DNA from 3 places in the Streptomyces sp. NBC_00094 genome. Region 1 is predicted to be linked to each of the others. Evidence: riboswitches for the same ligand, from Rfam matches in the RefSeq annotation. Region 1 holds a riboswitch; each other region holds the start of a gene.
The links. A riboswitch is a leader RNA that binds a small molecule or an ion and turns the genes downstream of it on or off. The one in region 1 is predicted to bind ZMP and ZTP.
Positions count from the first base shown of each region.

Region 2: it holds a riboswitch for ZMP and ZTP, as region 1 does, so the genes downstream of both, glyA (serine hydroxymethyltransferase) here and OG580_RS02645 (phosphoribosylaminoimidazolecarboxamide formyltransferase) in region 1, are expected to answer to the same signal.
Region 3: it holds a riboswitch for ZMP and ZTP, as region 1 does, so the genes downstream of both, OG580_RS34640 (bifunctional 5,10-methylenetetrahydrofolate dehydrogenase/5,10-methenyltetrahydrofolate cyclohydrolase) here and OG580_RS02645 (phosphoribosylaminoimidazolecarboxamide formyltransferase) in region 1, are expected to answer to the same signal.

Region 1 is NZ_JAPEMB010000001.1:590,481-597,379, forward strand. It holds gene OG580_RS02635 (BTAD domain-containing putative transcriptional regulator) at 1-195, opposite strand, end outside; gene OG580_RS02640 (glyceraldehyde-3-phosphate dehydrogenase) at 331-1,776, shown strand; ZMP/ZTP riboswitch at 1,872-1,966, shown strand; gene OG580_RS02645 (phosphoribosylaminoimidazolecarboxamide formyltransferase) at 2,001-3,158, shown strand; gene OG580_RS02650 (glycosyl hydrolase family 8) at 3,168-4,853, opposite strand; gene OG580_RS02655 (S8 family peptidase) at 4,967-6,181, opposite strand; gene OG580_RS02660 (GreA/GreB family elongation factor) at 6,515-6,899, shown strand, end outside.
Region 2 is NZ_JAPEMB010000001.1:4,984,676-4,991,574, forward strand. It holds gene OG580_RS22185 (hypothetical protein) at 1-93, shown strand, start outside; gene OG580_RS22190 (glutathionylspermidine synthase family protein) at 107-1,291, shown strand; gene OG580_RS22195 (polysaccharide deacetylase family protein) at 1,310-2,005, opposite strand; gene rocD (ornithine--oxo-acid transaminase) at 2,109-3,314, opposite strand; ZMP/ZTP riboswitch at 3,425-3,515, shown strand; gene glyA (serine hydroxymethyltransferase) at 3,594-4,862, shown strand; gene OG580_RS22210 (hypothetical protein) at 5,022-5,837, opposite strand; gene OG580_RS22215 (RNA polymerase sigma factor) at 5,830-6,414, opposite strand; gene trpS (tryptophan--tRNA ligase) at 6,471-6,899, shown strand, end outside.
Region 3 is NZ_JAPEMB010000001.1:7,861,078-7,867,976, reverse strand. It holds gene OG580_RS34650 (SWF or SNF family helicase) at 1-691, shown strand, start outside; gene OG580_RS34645 (hypothetical protein) at 672-1,544, opposite strand; gene OG580_RS34640 (bifunctional 5,10-methylenetetrahydrofolate dehydrogenase/5,10-methenyltetrahydrofolate cyclohydrolase) at 1,789-2,643, opposite strand; ZMP/ZTP riboswitch at 2,672-2,780, opposite strand; partial or broken gene OG580_RS34635 (GAF domain-containing protein) at 3,103-4,302, shown strand; gene OG580_RS34630 (aldehyde dehydrogenase family protein) at 4,346-5,869, shown strand; gene OG580_RS34625 (response regulator transcription factor) at 6,241-6,899, opposite strand, start outside.

The DNA of each region.
Region 1 (6,899 bases):
GGCGAGGGAGGCGTCGGCGCTGGCCGGTAGCGAGTCGCCCCAGAGCGCCGCTTTGAGGGTGTCCTTCGGGACGGTGTGCCCGGCGCCGAGGAGCAGGGCGGCGAGGAGGACGCGGACCTTGGGGCCGGTCACGGGTCGCGGTTCCGTACCGTCGTGGACCACGAGCGAACCGAGCAGTCCGAACTTCACCACCATGCCCCCGCATCCGGTAGACGGGCCCGCCCTGCGGCGGATCCCGGCGCCGTCCATCGTACGGTTCGGCCCCCCCTTGATTGATCAAAGCGGCCGGGGGTTACCATATGAGCGCCGCCTAGCTCGAAAGATAAACTTGTGACTGTCAATGACGACTCGTTCACCAGCTGGAAGAACCGCGAGGAGATCGCGGAGTCGATGATCCCGATCATCGGGAAGCTGCACCGGGAGCAGGACGTCACCGTCCTGGTCCACAGCCGCTCCCTGGTGAACAAGTCGGTGGTCAGCATCCTCAAGACCCACCGCTTCGCCCGGCAGATCGACGGCGAGGAGCTCTCGGTCACCGAGACGCTTCCGTTCCTCCAGACGCTCACGACGCTCGACCTGGGCCCGTGCCAGATCGACATCGGCGTGCTGGCCGCGGACTACAAGACCGACGACCGCGGTCTCTCCGTGGCCGAGTTCACCGCCGAGGCCGTCGCCGGCGCCACCGGCGAGAACAAGATCGAGCGCCGTGACGGCCGCGACGTCGTCCTGTACGGCTTCGGCCGCATCGGCCGCCTCGTCGCCCGCCTCCTCATCGAGAAGGCCGGTTCCGGCAACGGTCTGCGCCTCCGCGCGATCGTCGTCCGTGGCGGTGGCGAGCAGGACCTCGTGAAGCGCGCCTCGCTGCTGCGCCGCGACTCCATCCACGGTCAGTTCCAGGGCACGATCACGGTCGACGAGGCGAGCAGCACGATCGTCGCCAACGGCAACACGATCAAGGTGATCTACGCCAACGACCCGTCCGAGGTCGACTACACGGCGTACGGCATCGACAACGCCATCCTGATCGACAACACCGGCAAGTGGCGGGACCGCGAGGGCCTCTCCAAGCACCTGCGCCCCGGCATCGACAAGGTCGTCCTGACCGCGCCCGGCAAGGGTGACGTGCCGAACATCGTGCACGGCGTCAACCACGAGACGGTCAAGCCGGACGAGAAGATCCTGTCCTGCGCCTCCTGCACCACCAACGCGATCGTCCCGCCGCTGAAGGCCATGGACGACGAGTACGGCGTGCTGCGCGGCCACGTGGAGACGGTCCACTCGTTCACGAACGACCAGAACCTCCTGGACAACTACCACAAGGCCGACCGCCGTGGCCGTTCCGCGCCGCTGAACATGGTGATCACCGAGACCGGTGCCGCCTCGGCCGTCGCCAAGGCCCTGCCGGACCTCAAGGCCCCGATCACCGGCAGCTCCATCCGCGTGCCGGTTCCGGACGTCTCGATCGCGATCCTGAGCCTGCGCCTCGGCCGCGAGACCACCCGCGAGGAGGTCCTGGAGTACCTCCGCGACGTCTCGCTGCACTCGCCGCTGAAGCGCCAGATCGACTTCACCACGGCCCCCGACGCCGTCTCGATGGACTTCGTCGGCTCGCGCCACGCGTCGATCGTGGACGCCGGCGCGACCAAGGTCGACGGCGACAACGCGATCCTCTACCTGTGGTACGACAACGAGTTCGGCTACTCGTGCCAGGTCATCCGGGTCGTCCAGCACGTCTCCGGCGTGGAGTACCCGACCTTCCCGGTCCCGGCGGTCTGATCCTCGGGATTCCCGAGCTCACCACCGCACGACCGCGCGCCGCACGTCCCGTACGGGAGGTGCGGCGCGCGGCGTTTCCGTCGTGCGGGTAGCATCGTGCCCGCCGCGACTGGCGAAGGTGGATCACCACCGGGGAGCGGCAGTTGATCCCGCTGTTCCCGCGTGAGCGTCGACCGCCTGGGCGCCTGCGTCAGTGATGTCCCGCTGACCCAGGAGGTCTTGAGATGGAACTGCGTTACGGCATCAATCCCCAGCAGCTGGTGGCGACCACCGCGCCGGTGGTGCCCGGGAACCTGCCGGTCAGGGTGGTGAACGGCAGCCCGTCCTACATCAACCTGCTGGACGCGCTGAACAGTTGGCAGCTGGTACGGGAGGCGAGCGCCGTCCTCGGACGGCCGGCCGCCGCCTCCTTCAAGCACGTCTCGCCGGCCGGGGCGGCGGTGGCCGGCCCCGTCGACGAGGTGACCGCCGAGCTGTACGGCGTCGACCGCGACCGTGTCGGTGCGCTCACCAGCGCCTATCTCCGGGCCCGTGACGCCGATCCGAAGTCCTCGTACGGCGACTTCGCCGCCGTCTCGCACCCGGTCGACGCCGAACTCGCCGAGCTGCTGACCCGGGTGGTCTGCGACGGTGTCATCGCCCCCGGCTACGCTCCCGGCACCGTCGAGACCCTCAGCCGGAAGAAGAGCGGCCGCTTCCTGGTCATGGAAGCCGACGAGACCTTCACCCCGCCGGGCCAGGAGGCCCGGGAGGTGTTCGGTGTGCGGCTGACGCAGCAGCGCGACGACGTACCGCTCTCCCCCGCGCTCCTGGACGACGTCGTGTGCGGTGAGCTCACGACGGCGGCCTCGGAGGACCTCCTGCTCGGACTGGCGGTGCTGCGCTACACCCAGTCCAACTCGGTCTGTTACGTACGCGGCGGGGCGACGCTCGGGATCGGCGCCGGGCAGCAGTCCCGGGTGGACTGCACCCGGCTGGCGGGCGCGAAGACCGACACGTGGTGGCTGCGCCGCCACCCCGCCGTCCGCGCGCTCGCCTTCCGGCCCGGTGTCCGCCGCCAGGACCGGATCAACTGGCAGATCCGGTTCGTCGAGGGCGACCTCACCCCGGACGAGCGCGAGCGCCTGTCCGGGGCCCTGTCCGTGCCCGCCCCCGACCTCACCGACCGGCAGCGCACCGAGTGGCTCGCGGAGCTGACCGGGGTGGCGTTCGCCTCGGACGGCGCGCTGCCCTTCCGGGACAACGTCGACCACGCGCGCCGGCACGGCGTCACCGCCGTCGCCGAACCCGGCGGGTCGATCCGCTCCACCGACGTGGAGGACGCCTGCCGCGAGCACGGGATCACGCTCGCGCGCACCGGGCTGAGGCTCTTCCACCACTGATCGGCGCGCTTACGGGACCCAGTGGTTCCCGGAGGCCGTGATCATGACCTGGAGCTGGATGCTGGCCGAGAAGTAGCTGCTCGTGTCGACCGGCGTGGCCAGCATCTTGTTCCAGAGGGCGTCCAGCCATGCCTGGCTGCCCGGGTCCGTCATGGCCGCCACGGCGAACGGGGCGAAGAAGGCCGCCTCGCTGCCCGCCGAGATCTGGGTGCCGTTGAGCTTGTAGCCGATGGCGATCTTGTTCGGGTCGCCGCCGGTCTTCGTCTTGATCCAGGTGTTCAGCTTCCGTGCGGCGGCGAGCGACGTGGCGTCCCCGCTGGTCACGGCGTCGTCGGCGATGCGCCACGGGGTACGACAGGCGTTCCACCAGTACGCGCCGTCGTTGGGGTCCTCCAGGACCTGGCCCGGGGCGGGCTTGGGCGTGGTGTTGGTGTCGACGACGAAGTCGGGAAGCAGTCCCGTACCGGAGGCGTAGGTCGACTGGAGGCGGGAGATCTGGGTCTGGTGCGCGGTGCGCACGGCGTCCCAGGTGGTGTCGCCGGAGGCCGTACGGAAGGCGCGGAAGTGGTCGACCATCCAGTCGGAGGTGCGGCTGATGTAGTAGTACTGGTCGCCTGAGCTGCTCCAGTCGCCCAGCTTCAGGAGCTTGGTCGTCGGGTTGAGTTCGTCCTTCTTGATCGCGGCGATGTGCTTGAGCGCGAGGTCCTTGTAGTTGTAGGTGCCCGCACTCCCCCACTGCTTGTCGGCGAGGAGCAGACCGTAGGCCACGTCCATGTCGCCGTCGGTGGCACCGTCACCGCCGTTGACGCTCTTGCAGGCGGTGTCCTGCTCGGCCGCGAGGAGGTTCGGGTTGATGGAGGACGGGTGGTCGATCTTCCACTTCACCAGACCGTCGAAGATCTTCTTCGCGTCGGGGTCGGCGCCCGCCATGGTCGCGGCGACGACCATGCCGTACCCCTGGGCCTCGGCGACGTACGGGTGGTCGGCGTCGGGCGAGATGATCTGGTACCAGCCGTTGCCGCAGTTCTGGCGGACGAAGGCGGCCTTCCACTTGTTGTAGTACTCGACGACCTTCTGGTCGAGCGTGGCCTGCGCGCCGGAGGGCTTCAGCGTTCCGGCGGTGTACGGCCTGAGGTGGCTGCCGAAGGGGACGGCCGTCCCGCCTCCACCGCCGCCGCTCGGGGTCCCGTAGACCTCGAACTCCCAGAGGGAGTAGCCGTACGGCGTGCCGCGCGTGGTCCCGTACATGCGGAGGTACCGACCGGTGCCGGAGAGCGTGAGGTCGTCGACGCCGCCGTCACCGGTGGTGGTGGAGTAGACGTCGGTCCAGGTCGACCCGTCGGCCGAGGTCTGTATCCGGTACGCCTTGCCGTAGGCGGCCTCCCAGGTGAGCTTCACCCGGGAGACGGTGTGCGTCGCGCCGAGGTCCACGCGGACCCACTGCGGGTCGACTCCCTCCAGGCTGGCCCAGCGGGTGGTGGCACTGCCGTCGACCGCACGGCCCGGTTCGTACCCGGCCGCCTCGACGGACGAGGCCGTCGCCGGCTTTCCGGCGGACACGAGGGCGTCGGCGGCGGCCGCCGCCTCCTGCACCCGTGCCTGCGCCGGTGGTTGGGCGTACGCCGTCGGAACGGATGTCAGGGGCAGCACCAACAGGCCGGCGAGTCCGAGAAGCGAGGCGCTTCGTCGTCGCATGACAACTCCCTCTCTCTGAAGGCCCATTGGTTAGGAAGTGTTCCTAACCAATGAGCCCGGAGAGTAGAGCGGGCCGGGGGCCTGCGCAAGACCCCCGACCGATCGCGCGGTGGTTACGGGACGATCCGCAGGAGGCGGTTGGGCGAGCCGCTGCCCGGGCTGGTCACCTTGTTCACGGTGGCTCCGTTCACCAGAGCGGTCGCGACCTGCGCCGGAGTGGCGGAGGTGTGGCCGGCGAGGTAGACGGCGGCGGCGCCCGCGACGTGCGGGGTGGCCATCGAGGTGCCAGAGATCGTGTTGGTGGCCGTGTCACTCGTGTTCCAGCCCGCGGTGATCGACACACCGGGGGCGAAGAGGTCCAGCACGGAGCCGTAGTTGGACCAGCTCGCCTTGGCGTCGGTGTTGCTCGTGGCGCCGACGGTGATGGCGGCGGCGACCCGGGCGGGCGACGTGGAGGAGGCGTTGACACCGGAGTTGCCCGCGGCGACGGCGTAGGTGACGCCGTCCGCGATGGAGTTCTTCACCGCGTTGTCGAGCGCGGTGGAGGCGCCACCCCCGAGGGACAGGTTGGCGACGGCCGGGGCCCCCGCCGCGTGGTGGGAGGTGACCCAGTCGATGCCCGCGATGACCCCGGCGGTGGTGCCGGAGCCGGCGTTGTCGAGGACGCGGACGGCGACGATCTTCGCGGCCTTGGCCACGCCGTACGTCGATCCCGCGATGGTGGTGGCGACGTGCGTGCCGTGCCCGTTGCCGTCCTGGGCGACCGTGTCACCCTCCACGGCGTCGTACCCGTTCACGGCCCGCCCGGCGAGCTGGGCGTGACTGATGCGGACTCCGGTGTCGATCACGTACGCGGTGACGCCGGCGCCGGCGGTGTCGGGGTACGTGTACGTGCCGGAGAGCGGGAGGTTCGCCTGGTCGATGCGGTCCAGGCCCCAGGGGGCGTTGGTCTGCGTCGCGTCGGCGCGGAATATGCGGTTCTGCTCGACGGAGGCGACGGCCGGGTCGGCGGCGAGGCGGCGGGCCTCCTCCTCGCCGAGGGTGGCCGTGTACCCGTTGAGCGCGGAGCCGAAGGTCTTGCGGACCGTGCCGCCGTAACCGGCTATCAGGCTCCGGCCCTTGGCGGAGGCGGCCTTGAAGCCCGCGCCCTGCTTCAGGGTGACGACGTAGCTGCCGGGCACCGCGTCGGGCGAGCCGGCCGCGAGGACCACCCCCTCGGCGGGGGCCGCCTGGGCGGGGACGGCGGCGAAGGTGCCGAGCAGGGCGGCCGCGGTCGCGGCGGACACGGTCAGCGCGAGACGGGCCTTGGTGTGCTGCGGGAGTGCCATGCGAGGGAGTCCTCCTCTTCGGCGTCGCGCCTCGTGTGGGGGCGGCGCGACAGTGGGGGGCGCGTGTGGTCACACGCACGGCCGGGAGCCGTGTGGGGCGATCCGGCGTGATCAGCAGACTGTCCGGTCTACGGGCGTAGCTCAAGGGAGTTGGGGTCTTGTCATGCATCTGCCACACTGCCGCAATCGAACTCCCGTCGAACCCGCAGAAAACACCCACGGACTGACGGCACGTCGGAAGGGGGGCTTCATGTCCGGATCCGACTGATATGTTCGGAATGCCGTAATGGATCAGCGACACGCATCCGTGCCGCCCGCTCGACGGGATCAGACATGACCGGTGGACCCGAGCCCCTCAGCGCCGTCGGCCGCGAGGCCTTCACCCGCGAACTCGTCGACCTGCGCACCGAACGCGAAGCCGTCGCCGTGACCTTGCGGGAAGGCGGTGGCGACCAGCCGGGCGACCGGGCCGACCAGGCCGACGAACTGCAGCGCGTCACGGAACTCCAGCGCCTGGACTCCCGCATCGCCGAGATCGAGGGGCGGCTGCGCGAAGGGGCCGTCGCGGGGCCGCCGAGCACCGACACGGTCGGCGTCGGCAGCACCGTGACCGTACGGTTCGCGGACGCCACCGAGGAGACCGTCCAGATCGCCGAGGTCGCCGAGGTCCTCGACGCGACCATGGTCACCGCCGACAGCCCGCTCGGCGCCGCACTGC
Region 2 (6,899 bases), 4.4 Mb from region 1:
TCCGTCCGGAGCGGCACGGTGAGCGGTGGCAGCTTCAACAAGACGGCCGTCGACACCGGCGGCTTCGGCTGCTCGGGCTCCGGCGGCGGCTGAGGAGGCCCGGCACATGAAGCGGCACACCATCGAGCCCCGGCCCGACTGGCAGCGGATCGTCGAGGAGCAGGGGGTCGTCTACCCCCTGACCCGCTACCCGGACGGTTCGCTGCGTCCGTACTGGGACGAGAGCGCGTACTACTCCTTCACCCTGCCCGAGGTCGAGGCGCTGGAGGAGGTCGTCGAGGAGCTGCACGCGATGTGCCTGGCGGCCGCCGCGCACATCGTCGAGCACGACCGCTTCGCCGACCTCGGGATCACCGACCCGAAGCTCGCCTCCCTGGTCGCCGAGTCCTGGCGGCGCCGCGCCGAACTCCCCTCCCTCTACGGGCGGTTCGACCTGCGGTACGACGGCACCGGCCCGGCCAAGATGCTGGAGTACAACGCCGACACCCCCACCTCGCTGGTGGAGGCCGCCAGCCCGCAGTGGTTCTGGATGGAGGAGCGGTTCCCCGGCGCCGACCAGTGGAACTCCCTCCACGAGCGGCTCGTCGACGCCTGGAAGAAGCAGGCGCACCTGCTGCCGCCGGGGCCCGTCCACTTCGTCCACTCGGACGGCGACGAGCTCGGCGAGGACCTGATGACGGTCGCGTACCTGCGTGAGACCGCCCAGCAGGCCGGGCTCGACACGGAGGCGCTCTCCGTCGAGGCGATCGGCTGGGACCGGCTCTCGCGCCGGTTCGTCGACGACCGGCTCCGCTTCATCCGCAGCTGCTTCAAGCTCTACCCGTGGGAGTGGCTGACCACCGACCGCTTCGGGAAGCACGTCCTCGACACCCTCGACAACGGCGGCGGGACCGGCACCACCTGCTGGATCGAGCCGGCCTGGAAGATGCTCCTCTCCAACAAGGCGCTGCTCGCGATCCTGTGGGAGCTGAACCCGGGCCACCCGAACCTGCTCCCCGCCTACCTCGACGGCCCGCGCGAACTCGCCTCGACCACGGGGTGGGTCGCCAAGCCGCTGCTCGGCCGCGAGGGCGCGGGCGTCACCCTGCACGAGGCCGGTACGGAGCCCTTCGTACGGGACGGGGAGCCCTGCTGCTACCAGGAGCTGGCCCCGCTGGCCGACTTCGACGGCAACCGGGTGGTGCTCGGCGCGTGGGTCGTCGAGAACGAGGCCGCGGGGCTCGGGATCCGGGAGTCCGCGGGCCTCGTCACCGACGAGTACGCCCGCTTCCTCCCGCACGTGATCCTGTAGGAGGTGTCTCCCCAGGGGCTACTCGGGGACGTACTCCCGCAGTGGCGCGGGCTTGAGTCCGGCCGCCTCGGCCAGGTCCAGGGCCCGCTTCAGGTCCTGCTCCAGGGTCTCGTTGAAGTGGAGCAGGATGATGTCGCCGGCCTTGAGGGCCGGTGTCGGAGGGGTCCACTGGCCCCAGGTGGTGAGGTCGTACGTCCACGTCACCACGGCCTTCGCCCCGCAGGAGCGGGCGGTGGTCCGGGTGGTCGCGTCGTACGTGCCGTACGGCGGGCGCAGCAGCCGCGGGCCGTCGCCGAACTGGGCGAGGTGCTGGTCGCGGGCCCCGCAGACCTCCGCCTTCTGGCCGGCGGCGTCGAGTGTGGTGAGGTCGGGGTGGTTGACCGTGTGGTTCTCGACGCGGGAGCGGCCCTGGTTCAGCAGGGTGTGGAAGTAGCCGGAGTCGTACGAGTAGGCGCCGGGCAGCAGGAAGAGCGAGGCGGGCACCCGGCGGTCGAGCAGCAGCTTCGCCGCCGCGGGGTCGTGGAACCAGCCGTCGTCGATGGTGATGAAGACGACCGGGTCGGTGGTCTCGACGTGCGAGACCACCGGGACGGGCTCGGGCCAGGCCGCCTTCGGGGCGGAGTGCGCGGGTCCCGTGAACGCGCCGAGGAGCGCGACCGGAACGAGGGCGGCGAGCGCGGCACGCAGGGCGTGACGCAGACGGAGTCTCGGCATGGCGGCATCATTGGCCTAGACCAACTGTCGTGTCAATGCCCCGAGTTGTCCCCTGGCCCGGCCCGCGCGGTGGCGCGGGCCGCCCCTACTCAAGTGGACTCGGTCAGTCCGACAGCACCCCCCTCAGCTGTTCGAGGCCCCAGTCCAGGTCCTCCTTCGAGATGACCAGCGGCGGCGCGATCCGGATCGTCGAGCCGTGGGTGTCCTTCACCAGGACCCCCCGCTCCATCAACTTCTCCGAGATCTCCCGGCCCGTGCCCCGGGCCGGGGCGATGTCCACCCCGGCCCACAGGCCGCGTCCGCGCACCGCCTCCACCGCGCCGCCGCCCACCAGCAGCCCCAGCTCGGAGTGGAGGTGCTCGCCCAGCTCCGTCGCCCGCTCCTGGAACTCGCCCGTCCGCAGCATCGCGATCACCTCCAGGGCCACCGCGCAGGCCAGCGGATTCCCGCCGAAGGTCGACCCGTGCTCGCCCGGCCGGAACACCCCGAGCACCGAACGGTCGGCGACCACCGCCGACACCGGCACCACCCCGCCGCCCAGCGCCTTCCCCAGGATGTACACGTCCGGCACCACGCCCTCGTGCTCGCACGCGAACGTCCTGCCCGTCCGGCCGAGGCCCGACTGGATCTCGTCCGCCATGAACAGCACGTTCCGCCGCCGCGTCAGCTCCCGGACGCCCGGCAGATAGCCGGCCGGCGGCACCAGGACACCCGCCTCGCCCTGGATCGGTTCGAGCAGCACCGCCACCGTGTTCTCGGTGACCGCGGCGTCGAGCGCCGTCAGGTCCCCGTACGGAACGATCTCGAACCCCGGCGTGTACGGGCCGAAGTGGTCGCGCGCCTCGTGGTCCGTGGAGAAGCTGACGATCGTCGTCGTCCGGCCGTGGAAGTTGTTCCCCGCGACCACGATCTTCGCGTGCCCGTCCGGCACGCCCTTCACCTCGTACCCCCACTTCCGGGCGGTCTTCACGGCCGTCTCGACCGCCTCCGCCCCCGTGTTCATCGGCAGCACCGCCTCCTTGCCGCACAACTCCGCGAGCTGCGTGCAGAACTCGGCGAAGCGGTCGTGGTGGAAGGCGCGCGAGGTGAGCGTCACGCGCTCCAGCTGCGCCTTCGCGGCCTCGATCAGCCGCCGGTTGCCGTGCCCGAAGTTGAGCGCCGAGTACCCGGCGAGCATGTCCAGATAGCGGCGCCCCTCGACATCGGTCATCCAGGCCCCGTCCGCCGAGGCGACGACGACCGGAAGGGGGTGGTAGTTGTGAGCGCTGTGCGCCTCCGCGGAAGCGATCGCGTCTTGCGTTCTCGACACGGGATCTCCGTTCGTCCTGCGGCTCATGGGGTGGCTCGTGGCTCCCCTTCTTATCGTCGCTCGTATGCCGGACGTGGAAACCTCGACGACGGCGCGCCCGCTAGTCTGGAAACACGCACGGCGACTGGCGTACGGGGAAGCGACCCCGGGGGAGCCGTGCGCGGCAGACCACACGAGGCGCCGCTCGCCTGGGCGTCACGGGACCCGACAGTCCCGCGTGGCGCCGCGCCTCTCACCGCAGTGTCCCGGGACCCGCCGCAACGCCCGGAGGACACCATCGTGACCACGCCCCAGCAGCACCCCGCCCTCGCCACGGCCGACCCCGAACTCGCCGCCCTCGTCGGCGCCGAGGAACGGCTCCAGGGCGAGACCCTCCGCCTCATCCCCAGCGAGAACTACGTCTCCGCCGCCGTCCTCGAAGCCTCCGGCACCGTCCTCCAGAACAAGTACAGCGAGGGCTACCCCGGCCGCCGCTACTACGAGGGCCAGCAGAACATCGACCGGGTCGAGACCCTCGCCGTCGAGCGCGCCAAGGCGCTCTTCGGCGTCGACCACGCCAACGTCCAGCCCTACTCCGGCTCCCCGGCCAACCTCGCCGTCTACCTCGCCTTCGCCGAGCCCGGCGACACCGTCATGGGCATGGCCCTGCCGATGGGCGGTCACCTCACCCACGGCTGGGGCGTCTCCGCCACCGGCAAGTGGTTCCGGGGCGTCCAGTACGGCGTACGCCAGGACACGGGCCTCATCGACCTCGACGAGGTCCGCGAGATCGCCCTCAGGGAACGCCCGAAGGTGATCTTCTGCGGCGGCACCGCGCTGCCCCGCACGATCGACTTCGCCGCCTTCGGCGAGATCGCCCGCGAGGCAGGCGCCGTGCTCGTCGCCGACGTCGCCCACATCGCCGGCCTCATCGCGGGCGGCGCCCACCCGTCCCCGGTCCCGCACGTCGACGTGATCTCCACGACCACCCACAAGACCCTGCGCGGCCCGCGCGGCGCGATGCTGATGTCCCGCGAGGAGCACGCCAAGGCCCTCGACAAGGCCGTCTTCCCCGGCCTCCAGGGCGGCCCGCACAACCAGACCACCGCGGCCATCGCCGTCGCCCTCCGCGAGGCGGCCCAGCCCTCCTTCCGTGACTACGCCCACGCCGTCGTCGCCAACGCCAAGGCCCTCGCCGAGGCACTCCTCGCCCGCGGCTTCGACCTGGTCTCCGGCGGCACCGACAACCACCTGATCCTGATGGACCTCACGCCCAAGCAGGTCCCGGGCAAGATCGCCGCGAAGGCCCTCGACCGGGCGGGGATCGTCGTCAACTACAACACCGTCCCGTACGACCCCCGGAAGCCCTTCGACCCCTCCGGCGTCCGCATCGGCACCCCCTCCCTCACCTCCCGTGGTCTCGGTACGGAGCACATGGCCCAGGTCGCGGAGTGGATCGACCGCGGTGTCGCCGCCGCAGGCACGGGCGACGAGGAAACGCTCGGCCTCATCCGCAAGGAGGTCGCCGACCTCCTCTCCACCTACCCGGCCCCGGGCCTCCCGACCTGACCTGACCCGACCCGACCCGGGCGGACCCGACCCGGGCGGACGCGACCCGGGCGGACGTGACCCGGTCCGGTCCGACGCGGTCCGGTCCGGCGTGACCCGACCCGGTCCGACGTGACCCGGTCCGGGCCCGGCGCGGTCCGGTCCGCGTGACCCGGCCCGTCAGCCGGTCGACTCCGCCGTCCGCCGGGCCTCCTCCGGGTCCGGTATGCCTTCCAGGCGGAAGGTGAGCGCGCCCCCGTTCCTCGTCCAGAGGAGCGTGGGGCCCGCCGTACGGACCTCGTGGGTCCACACCGAGCCCGTCCCGTCCGTCAGCGGGAAGGTCAGCAGGTGCGGCGCCGCGAACCAGTACCCCTGGGCGCCGTCCGGGAGGTCCACCCACCGCGGCTGCGTCCTGACCTCCTTGGCGAAGCCGATGTCGAGACGGGCCGGGAACTCGTCCAGCCGGACCGTCCGCTCCCCGTCGCGCCAGCAGAGGCTGATCACCGCCCGGCCCCCCTCGGCCGACCCGGTCACCGCGACCGCGTCCGGCGAGCCGAGGGAGCGGGGTATCACCGGCTCGAACCCGGCTCTTCGCCCGGCCTCCGTGAGGGCCACCGGGTCGGGGCAGCCCGGCACCACCCCGGCGGCCGGCGCGTGGCCGCCGTCCGCCTCGTACCGCACGGAGACCCCGCCGAAGCCGAACCAGTCCGCCACCGCCGCCCGCACGGGAGGGGTGAGCACCAGCACGATCAGCACCCCGGTCAGGCCCGCCACCAGCGCGCGCCACCGCTCGCGCACCCAGGCCCACCGTCGCCGCCGGACCGGCACGGACGGTGTCGGGACGTGCTCGGCGAGCAGCTGCGCGAGCACCCGCTCGGCCATGGACTCGCCGTCCACGTCCGGCAGTCGCAGCCGCCGCCCGAGCCCCCGCAGCTCCTCCGGCAGCCCCTCGGTGGAAGACCCGCGCTCCTCCACCCCGCGCTCCTCCTCAGCCACGCCCCTCACCTCCCTCCAGCACGCGTCCCAGCTTCTTCAGCGCCCGGCTCAGCCGCGACTTCACCGTCCCTCTCGGCCAGCCCAGGGCCTCCGCGGTCTCCCCCTCGTCCAGCTCCAGCAGATAGCGGTGGATCACCACCCGCCGATGGTCCTCGGAGAGGCCGTCCAACGCGTCGAAGAGCCGCCGGCTCCGCTCCCGCTCCTCCGCCGCGACCGCCGGATCCGCCGACTCCGGTATCCGCGGCTCGCCCCCGAGCAGGTCCGCCTCCCGCCCCGCGACGGCCCGCTGCCGACCCGCCGAGCGCACTGTGTTCCTGGTCTCATTGACGACGATCCGCAGCAGCCACGGCCGGAACGCCGCGCCCTCCTCGAAACGCCCCAGCGCCTGGTACGCCTTGAAGAACGCCTGCTGCACCACGTCCTCGGCCTCCGGGCCCGCGCCGCACGCCACGGCCGCCCTCAGCGCCACCGCCGTGTAGGCGCGGACCAGCTCCGCGTACGCCTCCGGCTCTCCGGCGCGCACCCGTGCGATCACCACGGCCTCGTCGTCGACCAGGCCCCCCTCCCGCGTCCTCACACCTTTGATACACCGGCAGTCGGGGATCGGTTCCCACACCTGAGAGAATGATGTGCATGGCCTCTGATCGTCCTCGCGCGCTCTCCGGAATCCAGCCCACGGCAGGCTCGTTCCACCTCGGCAACTACCTCGGTGCGGTCCGTCAGTACGTCGCACTGCAGGAGACCCACGACGCCTTCTACATGGTCGTCGACCTGCACGCCATCACGGTGCCGCAGGACCCCGCCGAGCTGCGGGCCAACACCCGCCTCGCCGCCGCGCAGCTGCTCGCCGCCGGTCTCGACCCGGACCGCTGCACCCTGTTCGTCCAGAGCCACGTCCCCGAGCACGCGCAGCTCGGCTGGGTCATGAACTGCCTCACCGGGTTCGGCGAGGCCTCCCGGATGACGCAGTTCAAGGACAAGTCCGCGAAGCAGGGCGCCGACCGCGCCACCGTCGGCCTCTTCACGTACCCGATCCTCCAGGTCGCGGACATCCTGCTCTAC
Region 3 (6,899 bases), 7.3 Mb from region 1:
CGAACCGCCGTCCCTGGACACGGAGACGGAGCCGGAGCCCGGGGTCGACCCGACGGCGCTGGAGTACCTCGCGAGGGACGCGGCGGCACGCGCCCACCGGATGCTGGTCGCGGTCCTCGGGGCAGGCGGCGCACCGGCCGTTCCCGACCGGGGCGTGTCGTCGGCCGGTGGCTTCGGCGGGCCGGAGTCCGTGGAGCCGTCGCTGACGGTCGCTCAGGACGCGGCGCGGCTCGCGGCGGGCTCCCCCGAGTCCTGGATCGCGGCGCGGCTCGCCGTCGGTTCGGGCAGGACGCGGGCGGAGCTGGACGTGGCCACGCGCGCGTGGCGGTTCGGGGGCAGCGCCGCCCTCGCCGTACTGGAGGAGGAGTGGACGCCGGACGCCGAGACCCTCGCCCGCGCGGCGGCGCGGCTCGCGGAGGCCTGGGAGGACGACGAGCGGCCCGTGCTGCGACGGACGGCCGGTGCGCGCTGGACCGTGGTGGGCGCCGAGGCGCAGCTGCGCCTCGGGACGGACGGCCGCTGGTGGCCGTACCGCAAGGCCGGCGCCCGCTGGTCCCCCGCGGGCCCGGCGGACCGCGACCCGGCGTCTGCCCTGGCGGCGGCGCTGGCGACCGACACCGCGCCGGCCGGCGGGGCCGGCGGGAGCTTCGGGACCACCCGGGCCGGGGGCGCTACCGGAGGCGGGCGGTGAGCTTGTCGCCGCTCGCGGAACGGGCGGCCAGGCTGCAGGCGGCGGTGTCCGAGCCCAGCAGGTAGCTGGTGCGGTAGGGGTACTGGACGAAGGTCGTCCACCGCGTGCCGAGCGGCTGCAGGGCGGCCTTGTCGCGCAGCGGCACGCGGCAGAGTTCCGTCGCCGCCTCGCGCACCCGCTGGTCGTCGGCGTAGGAACCGGTCAGGCGTGGCCGGGCGACGAGCTCGGCGTCGTGCGGCGTGTTGCAGGAGCGGCGGAGGGCGGTGCCCGGCGTGTCGCGGTCGATGTCGAAGCAGTCGCCGACGCGCAGCGCCTCGAAGGAGACGGGCCGGGCGGGCGGCCGCGTGCCCGTCGGTGCCGTGGAGGCCGCCGGCCTGGTCGTGGCAGGGGCGGTGCTCGGGGTACGGGAGGAGTCCGGCGAGGCGCTCTCCCCCTGCTGCGGGTCGGAGCCCTTCTCCGTCGCCGCGGCCGTCGCGCCGCCCTCGGGCGTGCTCGTCGGCGTATTCGTCGGCGTGTCGCCCGCGGGAGTGCCCGTCACCGGCGCGCCGGTCGGCGGCGCGTCGGCCTTCGGGGTACGCGTCCCCGCGGCGTCCTGCTCGGTGACGGCCGGGGCCGGTACGGCCTCCGGGCCGCCCCCCGGCTCCCCGTAGGCGGCTCCTTCGTGGTCGCCCCAGCCGCCGACGGCCGTGAAGCCGCCCACGACCAGGGCGGCGAGGAGCAGCGGGACGAGCGGGACGCCGAACCACCGCGCGCGGCGCGCGGCAGGCCCGGGCCGGGGCGCCCCGAGGCGCACGACACGCGGCCACGCCACGCCGGCGGCCCGCTCGGCGGAGTGGGGCGCGGACACGAACACGGAGGCGTTCGTCGGGCCTGACGAGAACGGGGCATCGTCCGGGCCGGACGCGCCAGGCCCGGAGTCCGGCGGCGGGCTGACGGTCGGTTGGTGCGGCACAGGGACCAGGGTTCCCTGTCGACGGCCGTGTGGCGAGTGATCCGGGACCGTTGGCCAAGGCCTGTACGGAATCGTGACCATCACCGATGACACATTGTCCGAGCATGCCCGGACAATGCCCTCCCCTTTCCCTACGGCCCCGCTCCTACAGACCCAGCTGGCGCTCAGCGCCCTCGACCGTCTGGGCGAGCAGCACGGCGATCGTCATGGGGCCGACACCGCCGGGGACCGGGGTGATGAGGGAGGCGCGCTCGGCGGCGGACGCGAAGTCGACGTCGCCGATGTTGCCCGGGTTGTAACCGGCGTCGATGACGACGGCGCCCGGCTTGATGTCCTCGCCCTTGATGAAGGCGGGCTTGCCGACGGCGGCCACCAGGATGTCGGCCTCGCGGATGACGGAGGAGAGCTCCTGGGTACGGGAGTGGCAGTACGTGACGGTGGCGTCGCGGCCGAGGAGGAGGAGACCGGCCGGCTTGCCGAGGATCGCGCTGCGGCCGACGACGACGGCCCGCTTGCCGCTCAGCTCGACCTCGTACGCGTCGAGGAGGCGCATGATGCCGCCGGGCGTGCAGGAGACGAAGCCGGGCAGCCCGAAGCCCATGGCGGCGAACGAGGCCATGGTGACGCCGTCGACGTCCTTCTCGGGGGCGATGGCCTCGAAGGCGGCGCGCTCGTCGATGTGCGGGCCGACCGGGTGCTGGAGCAGGATGCCGTGGACCTCGGGGTCCTCCGACAGCGCGGTGATCGCGGCGACGAGCTCCTCGGTCGTCGTGGCGGCGGGCAGTTCGACGTGCCTGGAGCGGATTCCGGCCTTCGCGCAGCGGTTCTGCTTCATCTTCACGTAGGTCACGGATGCCGGGTCGGCGCCGACCAGCACGGTCGCGAGGCACGGCGTGACGCCGGTGCGGCGGGTGACCTCGGCGGCGCGGGCGGCGGTCTCCTCGACCGTACGGCGGGCGAGGGCGGTGCCGTCCATGAGGGTGGCGGTGCTGGTGGACATTGCTGCTCCTGGGCGTCGTCTCTGACGGATGGTTCGCCCAGGCGCACGGCAGCGGCACGGCCGCCCCGATCGGGTGCGGTCCACCGGGGCCGCTCCCCGGTGGTGATCCACCTCAAGCGCCAGTCACGGCCCGAGCCCCACTGTACGTGAGGGGCCGGGGGCGGGTCCCGGACAGGGTGCATATGCCGGGCTGCCGGGGCGCTTGTCGGCGGCCCGGGTGCGCACGACGATGAGCCCGACGTGCAGGACGACCTCGACGGGGAGGCCGAGTTGAGCGATGCGTGGGTGGCAGGGACAGTGGGTCGGGGCCGTGCGGAGTCGACGGAGGGGGCGAGGGCAGGTGCCGCCCCTGACCGCGACCGCGACCCCAGCCCAAGCCCAAGCCCTGACCGCGACCACAGCCATAGCCCCGGCCGCGACGGCGGGCCCGGCCCCCAACCCCACCCCAACCGCGATCCCGGCCGCCCGGATCCGATGCGGCCTCTGGTCGCCGCCTCCTGGCGCCGTTCCGTACGGGCAAGGGTGAGCCAGGAGGGCGAGGCCCGGGTCGAGCTGGACGAGGACGAGCTGGCCGCGCACCGGGACGGTCATCCGCTGGCGGCGGCGATGCCGGTGATCCGGGAGCTGATGGGGGCGTACGCGACGGACGGGGAGCATCTGCTCGCGGTGTGTGACGCCGCCGGGCGGATGCTCTGGGTGGAGGGCCATCCGACAACCCTGCGCCAGGCCCGCGCGATGAACTTCGTGGCCGGGGCCCGCTGGTCGGAGTCGGCGGCCGGGACGAACGCGCCCGGCACGGCGATCGCCGTCGACCGGCCGGTGCAGGTCGTGGCCACCGAGCACTTCCGGCGGCCGGTGCGGGCGTGGACGTGCGCCGCCGCTCCCGTGCACGACCCGTACAGCGGGCGCGTGCTCGGGGCGGTCGACATCACGGGCGGGGAGCGGCTCGCGCACCCGCACAGCCTCGGCTTCGTCCAGGCCGTGGCGCGCGCGGCCGAGTCCCAGCTGGCGCTGCTCGGGCCGCCCGCGCAGGCGGGCCGGCTCCGACTCTCCGCGCTCGGTCGCGACGAGGCGGTGGTCTCGATGGCCGGGCGGAGGGTCCGTCTGTCCCGCCGTCACAGCGAGATCCTGGTGGTCCTCGCGCACCGCCCGGAGGGGGTGGGCGGCGACGAGCTCCTGACACTGCTGTACGAGGACGAGTCGGTCACCCCGGTGACGCTGCGGGCGGAGCTGTCCCGGCTCCGCGCGCTGCTCGGCCCCGACGTGCTGCGGTCGCGCCCGTACCGGCTGGAGGGCGTGGTGGACGCGGACTTCACGACGGTCGACCGGCGGCTCGCCTCGGGGGCCGTCTCGGCGGCGGCCGCCGAGTACGCGGGCCCGCTGCTGCCGGCCTCGCTCGCCCCCGGGGTCGTACGGCTGCGGGAGCGGCTGGCGGACCGGCTGCGGGCGGCGCTGGTGGAGCGGGGCGATCCGGGGCTGCTCGCGGACTGGGCGTACAGCACGTGGGGCGAGGAGGACATCGCGATCTGGCGGGCACTGTGCACGGCCGTCCCGGCGTCCCAACTCCCTCCCGTACGCGCCCGGCTCGACTCCCTGGAGGCGGAACTGGCCTGCGATGCAACGGGATTGCAACGTTCGGGTCCGCAGACTCGACGGTGAGCGCCGGCCAGGGACGGCCGGCGCACCGAGGGAGGCCATGCCGATGACCCGATACGCCGCACCCGGCACCGAGGGCGCGCTCATGTCGTACGCGGACCGCTACGACCACTGGATCGGTGGCGAGTACGTCGCCCCGGCGCGCGGCCGGTACTTCGAGAACCCGAGCCCGGTCGACGGCCGCACGTTCACCGAGGTCGCCCGCGGTACCGCCGAGGACGTGGAACGCGCGCTCGACGCGGCGCACGCGGCGGCTCCGGGGTGGGGCCGGACGGCACCGGCGGAGCGCGCGAGCGTCCTCCTGAGGATCGCGGACCGGATGGAGAGCAACCTGGAGGCGCTCGCGGTCGCGGAGAGCTGGGACAACGGCAAGCCCGTACGAGAGACGCTGGCCGCCGACATCCCGCTCGCGATCGACCACTTCCGCTACTTCGCGGGGGCGCTGCGGGCCCAGGAGGGTTCGCTGAGCGAGATCGACGACGACACCGTCGCATACCACTTCCACGAGCCGTTGGGCGTCGTCGCGCAGATCATCCCGTGGAACTTCCCGATCCTGATGGCGGTCTGGAAGCTCGCCCCGGCGCTGGCGGCGGGCAACGCGGTGATCCTGAAGCCCGCCGAACAGACCCCGGCCTCCGTGCACTTCTGGCTGAGCCTGGTCGCGGACCTGCTGCCGCCGGGCGTGCTGAACATCGTCAACGGCTTCGGCGAGGAGGCGGGCAAGCCGCTCGCCTCCTCGCCGCGCGTGGCGAAGATCGCGTTCACCGGGGAGACGTCGACGGGCCGCCTGATCATGGGGTACGCGTCGGAGAACCTGAAGCCGGTCACGCTCGAACTCGGCGGCAAGTCGCCGAACATCTTCTTCGACGACGTGTGGGCGGCGGACGACGACTTCCGGGACAAGGCCCTGGAAGGCTTCACGATGTTCGCCCTCAACCAGGGCGAGGTGTGCACGTGCCCGTCGCGCGCCCTCGTCCAGCGCGGCCACTACAGCGAGTTCCTGGAGGCGGCGATCGCCCGCACGGAACAGATCGTCCCGGGCCACCCCCTGGATCCGACCACGATGATCGGCGCCCAGGCCTCCGCCGAGCAGCTCCGCAAGATCCTCTCGTACCTGGAGATCGGCCAGCAGGAGGGCGCGAAGATCCTGACGGGTGGCCGGCAGGTCACGTACGACGGGGACTTGGCGGGCGGCTACTACGTCCAGCCGACGATCTTCGAGGGTGACAACCGCATGCGGATCTTCCAGGAGGAGATCTTCGGCCCGGTGGTCGCGGTGACCTCCTTCACCGACTTCGACGACGCGATCCGCACGGCCAACGACACGCTGTACGGCCTCGGCGCCGGCGTCTGGACCCGCGACACGAACACCGCCTACCGCGCGGGCCGCGCGATCCAGGCGGGCCGCGTCTGGACGAACTGCTACCACGCGTACCCGGCCCACGCCGCTTTCGGCGGCTACAAGCAGTCGGGCATCGGCCGCGAGACGCACCGCATGATGCTGGACCACTACCAGCAGACGAAGAATCTTCTCGTGTCGTACTCGCCGAAGAAGCTCGGCTTCTTCTAGCGGCACGAAAAGAGGCGCCTGACCTGGGCCTTTGCCCGTCAGGCGCCTCTCGTTTGCCTTGCCGAGAAAAGGGTCTCGTTTGCGCCGAAACTCCCCGTTCATCCCACCGGTATCCCACTCCTGACCAGCTCTTCCGGACCAGTCACGGACCACCCCCCAGACGCCTCGCCCCGGCTGACGCGGCCCCACTCCTCCATGGACTGCTCGATCCGGTCACGGCCGACCGGGACGCTTCAACAAGATCGTGTTACGAGCTCGTAGGGAACAGGATTCTGGGGCCGACACGTGTTGAGAGCCCTCCCAAAACCTGCGGCACCGACGCAAGGCTCACGGAGCTGTGGGCGCTGCTGGACGGTACCCGGGGCCAATCCTCAATTGTATTCGAACCAGGCCAGAATGGCCTTGACGCGCCGATTGTCCTCGTCGGGAGGCATGCCGAGCTTCACGAAAACGTTCGCCACATGCTTACTCACGGCAGCGCCGGAAAGAAACAGCTCCGCCGCGATTTCTGCGTTGGAGTGCCCTTCGGCCATGTGGGCGAGCACTTCCCTTTCCCGAGCGGTGAGCCGGGCAAGCGGCCCCTGTGGCGAGTCCGCGCGGGTGACGTGGCGAACAACCTCGGGGTCGATCACGACGCCACCTGCGGAGACCGTCTCGACAGCTCGCAGGAAGTCGGCGACTCTGCCCACTTTCTCCTTGAGCAGGTATCCGACGGCTCCGTCGGCACCCGGGCCGTTCAGAAGCTCCCTCACATAGGGGCCCGTGACGTAGGCGGAGAGAACCAACACCGGCAGGTCCCGGTGACGGGAGCGCAGATCGATCGCGGCACGCAGTCCGTCGTCGGTGTTTTTGGGGGGCATGCGGACATCCGTGATCACCATGTTCGGGGCGGCTCCGGCATGCACCAGCTCGTCGACTACGGCAACCAGTTCGTCGGCGTCCTCGCATTCGCGGATGACATCATGAGCGTGGGAGGTCAAGATTTCCCGGATGCCGGCCCTTATCAGCACGCTGTCATCTGCCAGAACAA